2 regions of the Streptomyces sp. NPDC036984 genome follow, and region 2 is predicted to be linked to the other one. Evidence: riboswitches for the same ligand, from Rfam matches in the RefSeq annotation. Region 2 holds a riboswitch; the other holds the start of a gene.
The links. A riboswitch is a leader RNA that binds a small molecule or an ion and turns the genes downstream of it on or off. The one in region 2 is predicted to bind cyclic di-AMP.
Positions count from the first base shown of each region.

Region 1 (5,293 bases), on a different contig from region 2:
CGAAGGAGAAGCTGGTCGCCGCCGCGTTCGCGTACGCGGCCGAGGACGACCTCGCGCACCTGCGCAGGCTGTTGGGGCGGCGGACCACCGCGCTGCGCCGACTGCGGGCCGCGGTGCGCTGGTACGCGCCGACCGGGCAGGCCAAGGGCTGGCGGCTGTGGATCGAGGGCTGGGCCGTGGCCCTGCGCGAGCCCGCCCTGCGGGAGGTCAGCCGGGGGCTGGACCGGCAGTGGAAGGCGGCGATCGCGGAGGTCATCGCCGAGGGCGTGGCGGCCGGCGAGTTCGTGTGCGCGGACCCTTCGGGTGCGGCGCTGCGGCTGACCGCGCTGCTGGACGGGCTGGCGGTGCAGCTCACGTCGTACCCGGGCGCGGTGCCGCGGTCCCGGGCGCAGGAGTGGGTGGACGACGCCCTCGCCCGGGAACTGGGCCTGGACCGGACGGCGTTGACCGAGCGGGAGCGCTGAGCACGCGCGCGTGTGCGCCCCGGATCGCGCGCGTGCGCGGTCCGGGGCGCGGACGGCGGGGCGTCAGGCCACGGAGGCGATCCGCATCTTGATGTCGTCCGGCGACAACGTGCCCTTCGCGGTCACGTGGTCCCCGGAGGACTCGCCGCGCAGCCGGCGCCCGATCCACGGGACGAGGTACTCGCGGGCCCACTGGACGTCGTCGCGGCGGACGTCCAGGGTGCCCCGGGGCGGCAGCGGCGGCCACGGCTGCTCCGGGTCGGCCGGGACGTCCAGGCCGAGAACCTGCCCGGCCCGCAGCGCCACCCGCGTGTGCCCCTCGGGCGAGAGGTGCAGCCGGTCGCTGTCCCAGGCCCTGCGGTCCTGCACGGACTTGAGGGACCACAGGTCGAGCACGGGGCAGCCGTACCGGTCGGCGATGGCGCGGACGTGCCCGTTGTAGGTGGCGATCTTGCCGCGCAGATGCTTGAGGAGGGGGACGCCGCGGGTGTCGAAGCCGGTCGTCACCATCACCGTGCCCGCGGCCTCGGTCAGCCGGGCCACGGCGCGCTCGAAGCGTTCGGCCACCTCGTCGGGGTCGGTGCCCGGGCGGATGATGTCGTTGCCGCCCGCGCAGAAGGACACGAGGTCGGGGGCCATGTCGACGGCCTGCGGGACCTGGTCGGCCACGATCTGGTCCAGCAGCTTCCCGCGCACGGCGAGGTTGGTGTATTGGAAGTCGCCTTCGGGGCGGAGGTCGGCGAGCAGTACCGCGAACCGGTCGGCCCAGCCCACGAACGCCCCGTCGGGCCCGGGGTCGCCGACGCCCTCGGTGAAGCTGTCCCCCACCGCCACGTACGACCCGATCACTGATCTGTTGTCATTCTTCGAATCGTCTGCCACGTCGGACCATGATTCACCTTCGGATGTGACTTACGCGACCGTAAGGCGGGGTTGACGAACGGTGAGATGAGACACTCTTAAAGAATTTGCAATTCAGGAATACGGCTGTCGGCACACCGAAGGCCGGACCCGGGGATCGGGGTCCGGCCTTCGGCGGCGTGTCAGGCAGGTGGTGAAGCGAGCGGGCGTCAGCCGACGGCGACGCCGTGCTGGCGGAGGTAGCCCACCGGGTCGATGTCGGAGCCGTAGTCCGGCGTGGTGCGGATCTCGAAGTGCAGGTGCGGGCCGGTCACGTTGCCGGTGGCGCCGGACAGGCCGATCTGCTGGCCCGCGGTCACGGTCTGGCCGGCCGAGACGGAGAGCTGCGAGAGGTGGGCGTACTGGGCGTAGTAGCCGTCGTTCAGCTTGATGACGACCTGGTTGCCGTACGCGCCGCCCCAGCCGGCGGAGACGACGGTGCCCGCGGCGACGGCCTTGAGGGAGGTGCCGGTGGGTACGACGAAGTCGACGCCGGTGTGGTAGCCGCTGGACCACATGCTGCCGGCCACGTGGTAGGCGGTGCCGATGGTGGCGCCGGCCACCGGGAGGGTGTAGCCGGTGGCGGCGGTCTGCGCGGTGACGGCGGCCGGCTTGGCCGCCGGGGACTTGGGCGCGGACGCGGACTTCGGGGCGGGCGAGGACTTCGGGGCGGCCGAGGGCTTCGGGGCGGCGGACTCGGTGCGGGCCGGCGCGGCCTTCTTGCCGAGCGTCAGCTCGAGGCCCGGGTGGATCAGCCCGGGGTTGTCGCCGATGGCCTGCCGGTTGTCGTCGTAGAGCCGCTGCCAGCCACCGCCGACGTGCTGCTGGTCGGCGATCGCCGCCAGGCAGTCGCCGGACTTCACCGTGTAGGTGCGCACCGTCGCATTCGTCTGCGCGGTGGCCTTCTTCACCGTGCCCGGAAGGGACTGCACGGCCTTTCCGGTAACCGCCTGCGCGGGGGTGGCCGCGTGCGCTCCGGTGGCCCCGAGAAGCGGAAGGGCCAAGGCGGCGCCACCGGTTCCGGCGACGGCGATGGAGCGGGAAAAACGCGGGGTCTTGGGACGTCGGTGCTTACCCTTCGCGGGCATGGCGCATTCCTCTCCGGCGCCTGCGAGGTCAGCTGTCGGGTTCGGGCTGGAGCTGCCCGGCCGTGCGCGCACGGCTGCACCCCTAGCCTGTCGCGGAGACCGGGACAGGCAGTCGTACCTGGTGGGTCCCCCGCTCCTGCCGAACGCGGGTCATGGATGTGGGGACTCCGGGCGGCGGCAGGATTCGGCGTTCCGTCCGGATTGGTGGCGAACGTAAGCGAGCAAGACGTACGGAAACAAGCAGCAGGTTCCCGTTGTTCGGGTTTCGGGTGATCGGTTACGGGAATTCATGGTCACCCAGCGTGAATTCCCGCACCGTCCACCGTCTGATTTCCCTTTTCCGTGGGCTTATTACGTGGACATGACGCGCGACGCTCGGTCACGGATATGACGCTGCTCACGCGACCTTCCGCCACGACGCCCTATTTCCCAGCCAGTTGGTCCGAAGGCAGCAATTCAGACAGACGGCTCAGATGCGGCGGAGTCGGAGAACCGTCGCATCCAGGTCACCCTTGAGTCCTGTACGCAGTCCGTGATGCAGCAGGACCACACCTCGGTACACTTCGCCCGTTTCGCGGCATTCGTACGACGCCGTCGGGTCGAGTCCGCGCAGCCGCACCGCCGGCACCGGCTCGCCGTAGCTCTGCGCCTGGAGCCAGGCGAGGACCACGGCCTCCTCCCCCCGCATGTACTGCACGGCGCTGAAGCCGCCCGTCGGGGGCCGCAGCCGGTACAGCTCCCCGCGTTGCACGATCGGCCGGATCTCCTTGTAGAGCTCCACCCACCGCCGGGCCTCGGCCAGTTCCTCGGCCGTCCACTCGGTGAGGTCGCCGCCGACGCCGAGGACGCCCGCCATCGCGCTCACGAAGCGGAAGCGCAGCGTGCTGACCCGGCCGTTGAGCTGGGTGTTCGGGCTGTCGGTGACCCAGGCCGCCATCACGCGCGCGGGGTGGATCTGCGTGAAGCCGTGCTGGATGGCGAGCCGGTCCAGCGGGTCGGTGTTGTCGGAGGTCCACACCTGGTCGGTGCGGCTCATCACGCCGAGGTCGATCCGGCCGCCACCGCCCGAGCAGGACTCGAAGGCAACCCCGGGGTGTGCGGCGCGCAGCCGGTCCAGCAGGGTGTACAGGGCGCGGACGTGGTCCACCCACAGGCGCTGCGGGTACGGCTCACCGGGCCAGCCGGCGTCGGTGAAACAGCGGTTGAAGTCCCACTTCACATAGTCGATCGGGGCGCTGGAGAGCAGCGCGTCCAGCTGCCCCCACAGGTACTCCTGCACGTCCTCACGGGCGAGGTTGAGGACGAGCTGATTGCGTAGCTCCGACCTCCTTCGTCCCGGTTGGTACTGCACCCAGTCGGGATGGGCGCGGTACAGGTCGCTGTCCGGGTTGACCATTTCGGGCTCTACCCAGATGCCGAACTGCATGCCCAGGCCGTGCACCTGGTCGGCGAGGGGCTTGAGCCCGTGCGGGAAGCGGTCGGGGTTGGGCGTCCAGTCACCGAGGCCGGCGCGGTCGCTGGTGCGGGCGCCGAACCAGCCGTCGTCCACCACGAACAGCTCCACACCGATCTCGGCGGCCCGGCGAGCGAGGGCGGCCTGCTGCTCCTCGGAGATGTCGAAGTACGTCGCCTCCCAGGAGTTGAACAGCACGGGCCGGTCCCGCTCCGCGTCCGGGATGACGTGCGCCCGCTGGTAGGCGTGCCAGGTGCGGCTCGCGCCGCCGAAGCCGCCGTCGCTCCACAGGCCGGCGAAGACGGGGCTGGTGTAGGACTCCCCCGGGTCGAGGAGCAGCAGGCCGGAGTCGTCATAGCCGGCGCCTCCGGTGATCTGCACGCGTGCGTCCGGGAGTTGGGCGACGGCGATCCGCCACGAACCGGACCAGCCGAGCGCGCAGCCGTAGACCTCGCCGCGCTCCTCGGTGGCGTCGGTGTCCAGGGCGACCCAGGGCAGGTGCTGGTGGCCCGTGTGGCCGCGGCGGCTGCCGATGATCTTCTCGCCGTAGGTGAGGGGAGCGGTGGTGAGCCGGGACTCGGCGGCCCACCGGCCGTGCAGCTGGGACAGCCGCCAGCCCTCGCGGTCGGGCAGGGTCCAGGTGGCCGCGTCGGCCCGCAGCAGCTCCACGCGCGTGTGTCCGCCGTTCTCGACGGTCGCCCAGCGCTCGACCACATCCCCGCGCATCCGGTAGTGCAGCGTGATCGCGGCACCGTCGTCGTCGAAGCGCAGCCGCAGTCCCTCCGCCCCGCTCTCGGTGTCGTACGACACGAAGCGCCACTCGGTGCCGCGCCGCTCCTCGGTGCGGACGGACAGGGCGGGGCGGACGAAGCGGGTTCCGCCCTCGACGGGGTACTCCTCGCGGCCGTCGAGGGGGGATTCGAAGGGCCGGTAGCCGGGCAGCGGGTGCGCTGCCAGGGCCTCGGCGTCCGCGAGCGCGATCCGCGGACCCCAATGGAGGTGCAGCAGTTCGTCCGCCTCGGTGAGATGCAGGGCATAGCTGCTGGTGGGCCCCGACAGGAGCCAGGTACGACCGTCTTCGGCGATGTCCACCATCGAGACCTCACAGGTGCCAACAGATCCGCTCAAGTGCCAACATCATCGAGGGCTGCGGACCCCCTGACAATGCCTGTGGACAACTCATTGCCCGAGGAAATCGATGCCGTATGGTCGACTGAGCGCCCGTCGGCGAGCCGCGCCGACGCAACCGACCGGGAGGAGCCCCCGTGACGCAGCAGGTCCCGTCGACCGAGCCCGAGCTGGCCGGAGTGCGCAATTTCCGCGATGTGGGCGGACTACCGACCGTGGACGGGCGGCGGGTGCGCCACGGAGTGCTGTTCCGCAGCGGC
Region 1 covers NZ_JBVJRL010000016.1:129,757-135,049, forward strand. The annotation lists gene ACZ7DL_RS26965 (TetR/AcrR family transcriptional regulator) at 1-464, shown strand, start outside; gene ACZ7DL_RS26970 (SGNH/GDSL hydrolase family protein) at 528-1,313, opposite strand; gene ACZ7DL_RS26975 (M23 family metallopeptidase) at 1,535-2,452, opposite strand; cyclic di-AMP (ydaO/yuaA leader) riboswitch at 2,457-2,613, opposite strand; gene ACZ7DL_RS26980 (alpha-galactosidase) at 2,922-5,000, opposite strand; gene ACZ7DL_RS26985 (tyrosine-protein phosphatase) at 5,171-5,293, shown strand, end outside.
Region 1: it holds a riboswitch for cyclic di-AMP, as region 2 does, so the genes downstream of both, ACZ7DL_RS26975 (M23 family metallopeptidase) here and ACZ7DL_RS03200 (transglycosylase SLT domain-containing protein) in region 2, are expected to answer to the same signal.

Region 2 (5,293 bases):
GGAGCCGGTCGGCAGGCCGCCCTTGGCACCGGTGTCGAAGGCGGCGACGGACGTCCAGCCCTTGCCGAGGACGTTCAGCCCGGTCAGGCCCTCGGTGAAGTCCTCGCCGTGCTTCGGGGCGTGCTCCCGGGCCTGGGCCCCGTCCTTCTCCTCGGTGACCTTCGCGCCCTTGGGCGGGGTGAAGTCGAAGGTGGAGGCGGCCGGTTCGGCGAAGGAGACCTGGGTGAAGCCCGCGTCGAACACGGCGGCGCCGCCGCTCTTCGGGGTCAGCGTGAACTTCAGCGGCAGGCCGGTCTTCGCGTCCACGGCGATGCTGATGGCGCCGATCGTGGTGCCGGACTGCTTGGGCCGGATCAGCAGTTTGTAGGCGTCGCGTCCGGCGACCTGGGCGGTGCCGTCGACGGTGACGGACGTGGTGTCGTCCACCGACTTCAGGGCCTCGTCGGCGAAGTCCTTGGGCGTGGCGGGCGGCTCGGCCGCGCGGTCCTTGCCGGAGCCGGCCGCGGTCGAGTGGTAGACCTCGTTGCTCTTGCTGTCGTAGCCCCAGACGTCCTTGCCGTCGTGGATCATGCTGTACTCGGCGCCGCTCTCCAGCAGCGACAGCTTCTGCCGGTCGGGACCGTCCGCGGCGACGCGCAGGGTGTGCGTGCCGGTGACCAGCTCGGTGAGCTTGGCCTGCGGTTCGGCGGAGGAACCGTCACCGGAGCCCTGGCCCGCCCCCGAGGCAAGGCTGTTCTCCAAGCCGCCGAGGTCGGGCAGGCCGAGGTCGGTGCTTGTCTTCACCGTGCCGGACAGCTGCTGCACGTCCGACTTGGCGATCTTCTCGATGAGCTGCTGTGCGCTGATCTTCGGGAGGTCGGGGTCGCCGGAGTCGGCGAGCGCCGGGACCAGCCCGATCGTGGCCGCCGCCACCCCCACCACCGCGACCGGGACGGCGTACCGGGCGGCTTTGCGCCGGCCGGAGCGCGGGGCTTCGTCCCGCGCGGCGTCCACTGCGTCGTCGGATTCGTACGGTGCCATGTGTGCCTTACCTCCGTCGTCGGCGGCGGCTGTCCTCACGCTGGTCCACCTGAGCCGCCATTCTCACCCGAATCGGTGAGGAGTGGTGATTTCTGTGGTTTCCATCTGACCAAATCGGCCGTGAGGAAGCGTCAGACCTCGGAGCCAACTCCGTGTACGCCTGCGGTATGACACACGAGGGCGGCTTCTCCCCCCGACCCGTAGGGGTCGTACCGGAAGGCGCCGCCGTACGGGGGTGCGGCCGGGTCAGCCGGCGCGGTGCACCACCGCGTCGCACAGCTCAAGCAGGGCCGCCTTGGCGTCGCACTCGGGCAGCGGGGCCAGCGCGGACCGCGCCTCCTCCACGTACCGGACGGTGTCCCGGCGGGCCTGCTCCAGCGCGGGGTGGGCGCGCAGCGCGGTCAGCGCCTCGGCGTGCCGGGCGTCGTCGCTGAGGTCGGAGTCCAGCAGCTCGCACAGCGCGATGTCCTCGGCCAGCCCCAGCCGGGCGGCCCGCTCGCGCAGCCGGAGCACCGGCAGGGTCGCGATGCCCTCGCGCAGGTCGGTGCCCGGGGTCTTGCCGGACTCGTGGGAGTCGGAGGCGATGTCCAGGACGTCGTCGGCGAGCTGGAAGGCGACCCCGAGGCGTTCGCCGTACTGGGTGAGTACGTCGACGACCGTCTCGTCGGCGCCGGACATCATCGCGCCGAACCGGCACGACACCGCCACCAGGGAGCCCGTCTTGCCGCCGAGCACGTCCAGGTAGTGCTCGACCGGGTCACGCCCGTCCGAGGGACCCGCGGTCTCCAGGATCTGGCCGGTGACCAGCCGCTCGAACGCGAGGGCCTGCACCCGGACCGCCTCGGGGCCGAGGTCGGCGAGGATCTGGGAGGCGCGGGCGAAGAGGAAGTCGCCGGTGAGGACCGCGACCGAGTTGCCCCAGCGGGCGTTGGCGCTGTCCACGCCGCGCCGCACGGCGGCCTCGTCCATGACGTCGTCGTGGTACAGCGTGGCCAGGTGGGTCAGCTCCACGACCACGGCCGACGGCACGACACCCGGCGCGTAGGGGTCACCGAACTGGGCCGCCAGCATCACGAGCAGCGGACGGAACCGCTTCCCGCCGGCCCGTACGAGGTGCTGCGCGGCCTCCGTGATGAACGGGACCTCGCTCTTGGTGGCCTCGAGCAAGCCTTCCTCGACAGCCGTCAATCCGGCCTGGACATCGGCTTCCAGAGCCTGGTCCCGCACGCTCAGCCCGAACGGCCCGACGACGGTCACGAGGGGTCTCCTGTCTGCTGGTGTCTGCTGGCGATTACACGGTTTGTCGATAGGTCGCTGCCATCACTCAAGTCAGCGTATCCGGTCCTCTTTCGATCACCGATAGCGCCCACCGGTCCAGCCCGGGCGGTATCAGATCATGACCGGCATGCTTTCGATCGGATGGTAAGAACGGACATTTATCGACTTAACACTAATTCGGGCAGTATGTCCGTGCCCCGCTTTCAACCCTCTCCGTCACCCCCTCACCCTCCACCGACCCCTACGACAACGACGCGCACCGCGTCCGAGGTTCCGCACCACTCCGACTTCAGGATCGAATCCCCCTAATCCCCCATGTCTGATTTGAAGTACTTTGCTATTTCGTGAATTGGGTCACGCACCCACAGGACCCCCTCACCTGCCGGAACCCCTCCTTCCCCTTGCACCGTCGGCGAGTTGAGGGTTGGCAGTCGCAAAGGATCAAGCACCCCATACAGAGTCGATCAAGGCCAAATGGAACGTTGCGCCCATCGGGTACTTGTTCCCGACATGTGCTCTCGCATACGTTCCGGGCCGTCGGGCGGACGCCGAATCCTGCCGCCGCCCGCGTAACCCATCGACGAACTCATTCGTACGGCAGGAGCGGGGGACCCAGGTAAGCCGCCGGGCCGGACGGCACACGCCGACCGGAACGGCTAGGGGTAAAGCCGTGCCTCCTCCAGGGCGCGGCCGGGCACCTCCCCGCCCGAACCCGACAGCTCACCTCGCAGGCGCCGGAGAGGAACTTCCCCATGTCTGCTGCCGCTCAGCCCCGCCGTACCCGCAACAGCCGCCTCGTCCGCACCCTCGCCGTGGCCGGCGTCTCCGTCGCCACCCTCGCCCTGCCGCTCGTCGGCGCGACCGGCGCCTCCGCGGCCACCGGCACCACGACGGCCGCCACCACCCTCGCCGGGTACCCGAACAACCTGGACGGCTGGATCCGCGAGTCGCTCGCGATCATGGCCGAGAAGGGCATCCCGGGCACCTACAACGGCATCTACCGCAACATCATCCGCGAGTCCTCGGGCAACCCGAACGCCATCAACCTGTGGGACTCCAACGCCGCCAAGGGCATCCCGTCCAAGGGCCTGCTCCAGGTCATCGACCCGACGTTCAACGCGTACCACGTCGCCGGAACGTCGTTCAACGTCTACGACCCGGTCGCGAACATCACCGCCGCGTGCAACTACGCGGCCGCGCGGTACGGGTCGATCGACAACGTGTTCGGCGCGTACTGACAGCCGGCGGGCCGGCGCGGAGCACGCCGGCCGACCGGCGGCTACTGATGTGCCGGTCAGTCGGTCGGAAACAGTCTTTCGAGGACGACGGCGATGCCGTCGTCCTCGTTCGACAAGGAGATCTCGTCGGCCACCGCCTTGAGTTCGGGGTGGGCGTTGGCCATGGCGACACCGCGGCCGGCCCAGTCGAACATGGGGATGTCGTTGGGCATGTCACCGAAGGCGAGGGCCCGCTCGGCGGCGATCCCCAGCCGCTCGGCGGCCAGCGCCAGCCCGGTCGCCTTGGTCACCCCGCTCGGCTGGAGCTCCACGGTGCCCGGACCCGACATGGTGACCGTGGCCAGCGAGCCCACCGCCGAGCGCGCCACGGCCGCCAACGCGTCGTCGGACAGGTCGGCGTGCCGCAGCAGCACCTTGCTGATCGGCTCGCACCACAGGTCGTCCCGCCGGCCGACGCGCACCGCGGGCAGCGTCGGATGGGGCATCCGGTAGCCGGGCTCGATGAGCGTGAGCCCGTCCACGCCGTCCTGGTCGACCGCCGCGTAGACCTGCCCCACCTCCGCCTCGATCTTGCCGAGCGCGGTCTCGGCCAGCTCCCGGTCCAGCCGGACCGACCACAGCAGGCGGTCGGCTCCGGCGTCGTAGACCTGGGCGCCCTGCCCGCACACCGCGAGCCCCGTGCAGCCGAGGTCCTCGAGCAGGGGCCGTACCCGCGGGGCCGGGCGGCCCGTCACCACCAGGTGCCGGGCACCGGCCCGCGCCACCCGCGCGAGCGCGGCGAGCGACCGGTCGGAGACGGTGTCGTCGCCGCGCAGCAGCGTCCCGTCCAGGTCGGTGGCGATCAGTGCATATGCGGGGGTGGGTGCCATGATCAGAGAATACGGACACCGAGCCCCGCCGACTCACCTGTCGTTCCACGCACTTACGTGCTGCTCGCCCCCAAGTGGTGGGCACAGACGCCGTGATGGCGGCGCCCGCGGTCCCGGACGGCAGCCGCTCCCCGCAACGGCCGGTGAGCCCGGCGCCCATCCGGTGCGGCCAGGCGCCCGCCCGGTGGGGCGGGCCCGGGTGGAGCGTCTCGGCCGACCCCACCGTGATGCAGCGGGTAGTCACCGAACTTGATGATCAGCCCCGGCCCGTCATGGTCGGCCTCCACGGGCACACTGACGGCGTTTCCGGCCACGGGTCCCCCCACGTGTCCCCCCGCTGGAACGGATCCACCCCGCCCGTGTCCCAAAGGACGCTAAGCCGGAATTACCACCTCCAGCAAGACTTATCCGCGCATTACGGACTCTTCAGACACTGTGCGAGCAACCTTTCGAGCAGGTCGTGAGGCACTGCCCAAGACACGCAGGTCGGCCGTAACGTGTGGCGCGACCACATGGAACCCATCGCCATGCACGGCCCGGATGAGAGTGAGGCAGCACCACATGCCCCCCTTCGACGTCCCCGAGGGTGACCCCTTCGGTCCGCACAACCTTCCCTATGGCGTGTTCTCGCCCCCTGGCAGCACGGAGCGGAGGGTCGGCGTCCGGCTCGGGAACCACGTCCTCGACGCGGGCGCCACGGCCGCGGCGCTCGGCTCGCCCCACCACGCGCTGCTCGCCCGTCCCACCCTCAACCCGCTGCTGGCCGCCGGCCGCACCACCTGGTCGGACGTACGGGGCGCCGTCACGTCCTGGGTCACGGACCCCGCGCACCGCGCGACGGTCGAGCCGCTGTTCCACCCCCTGTCCGAGGTGACCCTGCACCTGCCC
Region 2 covers NZ_JBVJRL010000001.1:687,419-692,711, forward strand. The annotation lists gene ACZ7DL_RS03190 (LolA family protein) at 1-1,020, opposite strand, end outside; gene ACZ7DL_RS03195 (polyprenyl synthetase family protein) at 1,267-2,277, opposite strand; cyclic di-AMP (ydaO/yuaA leader) riboswitch at 2,867-3,047, shown strand; gene ACZ7DL_RS03200 (transglycosylase SLT domain-containing protein) at 3,051-3,536, shown strand; gene ACZ7DL_RS03205 (HAD family hydrolase) at 3,593-4,405, opposite strand; gene fahA (fumarylacetoacetase) at 4,967-5,293, shown strand, end outside.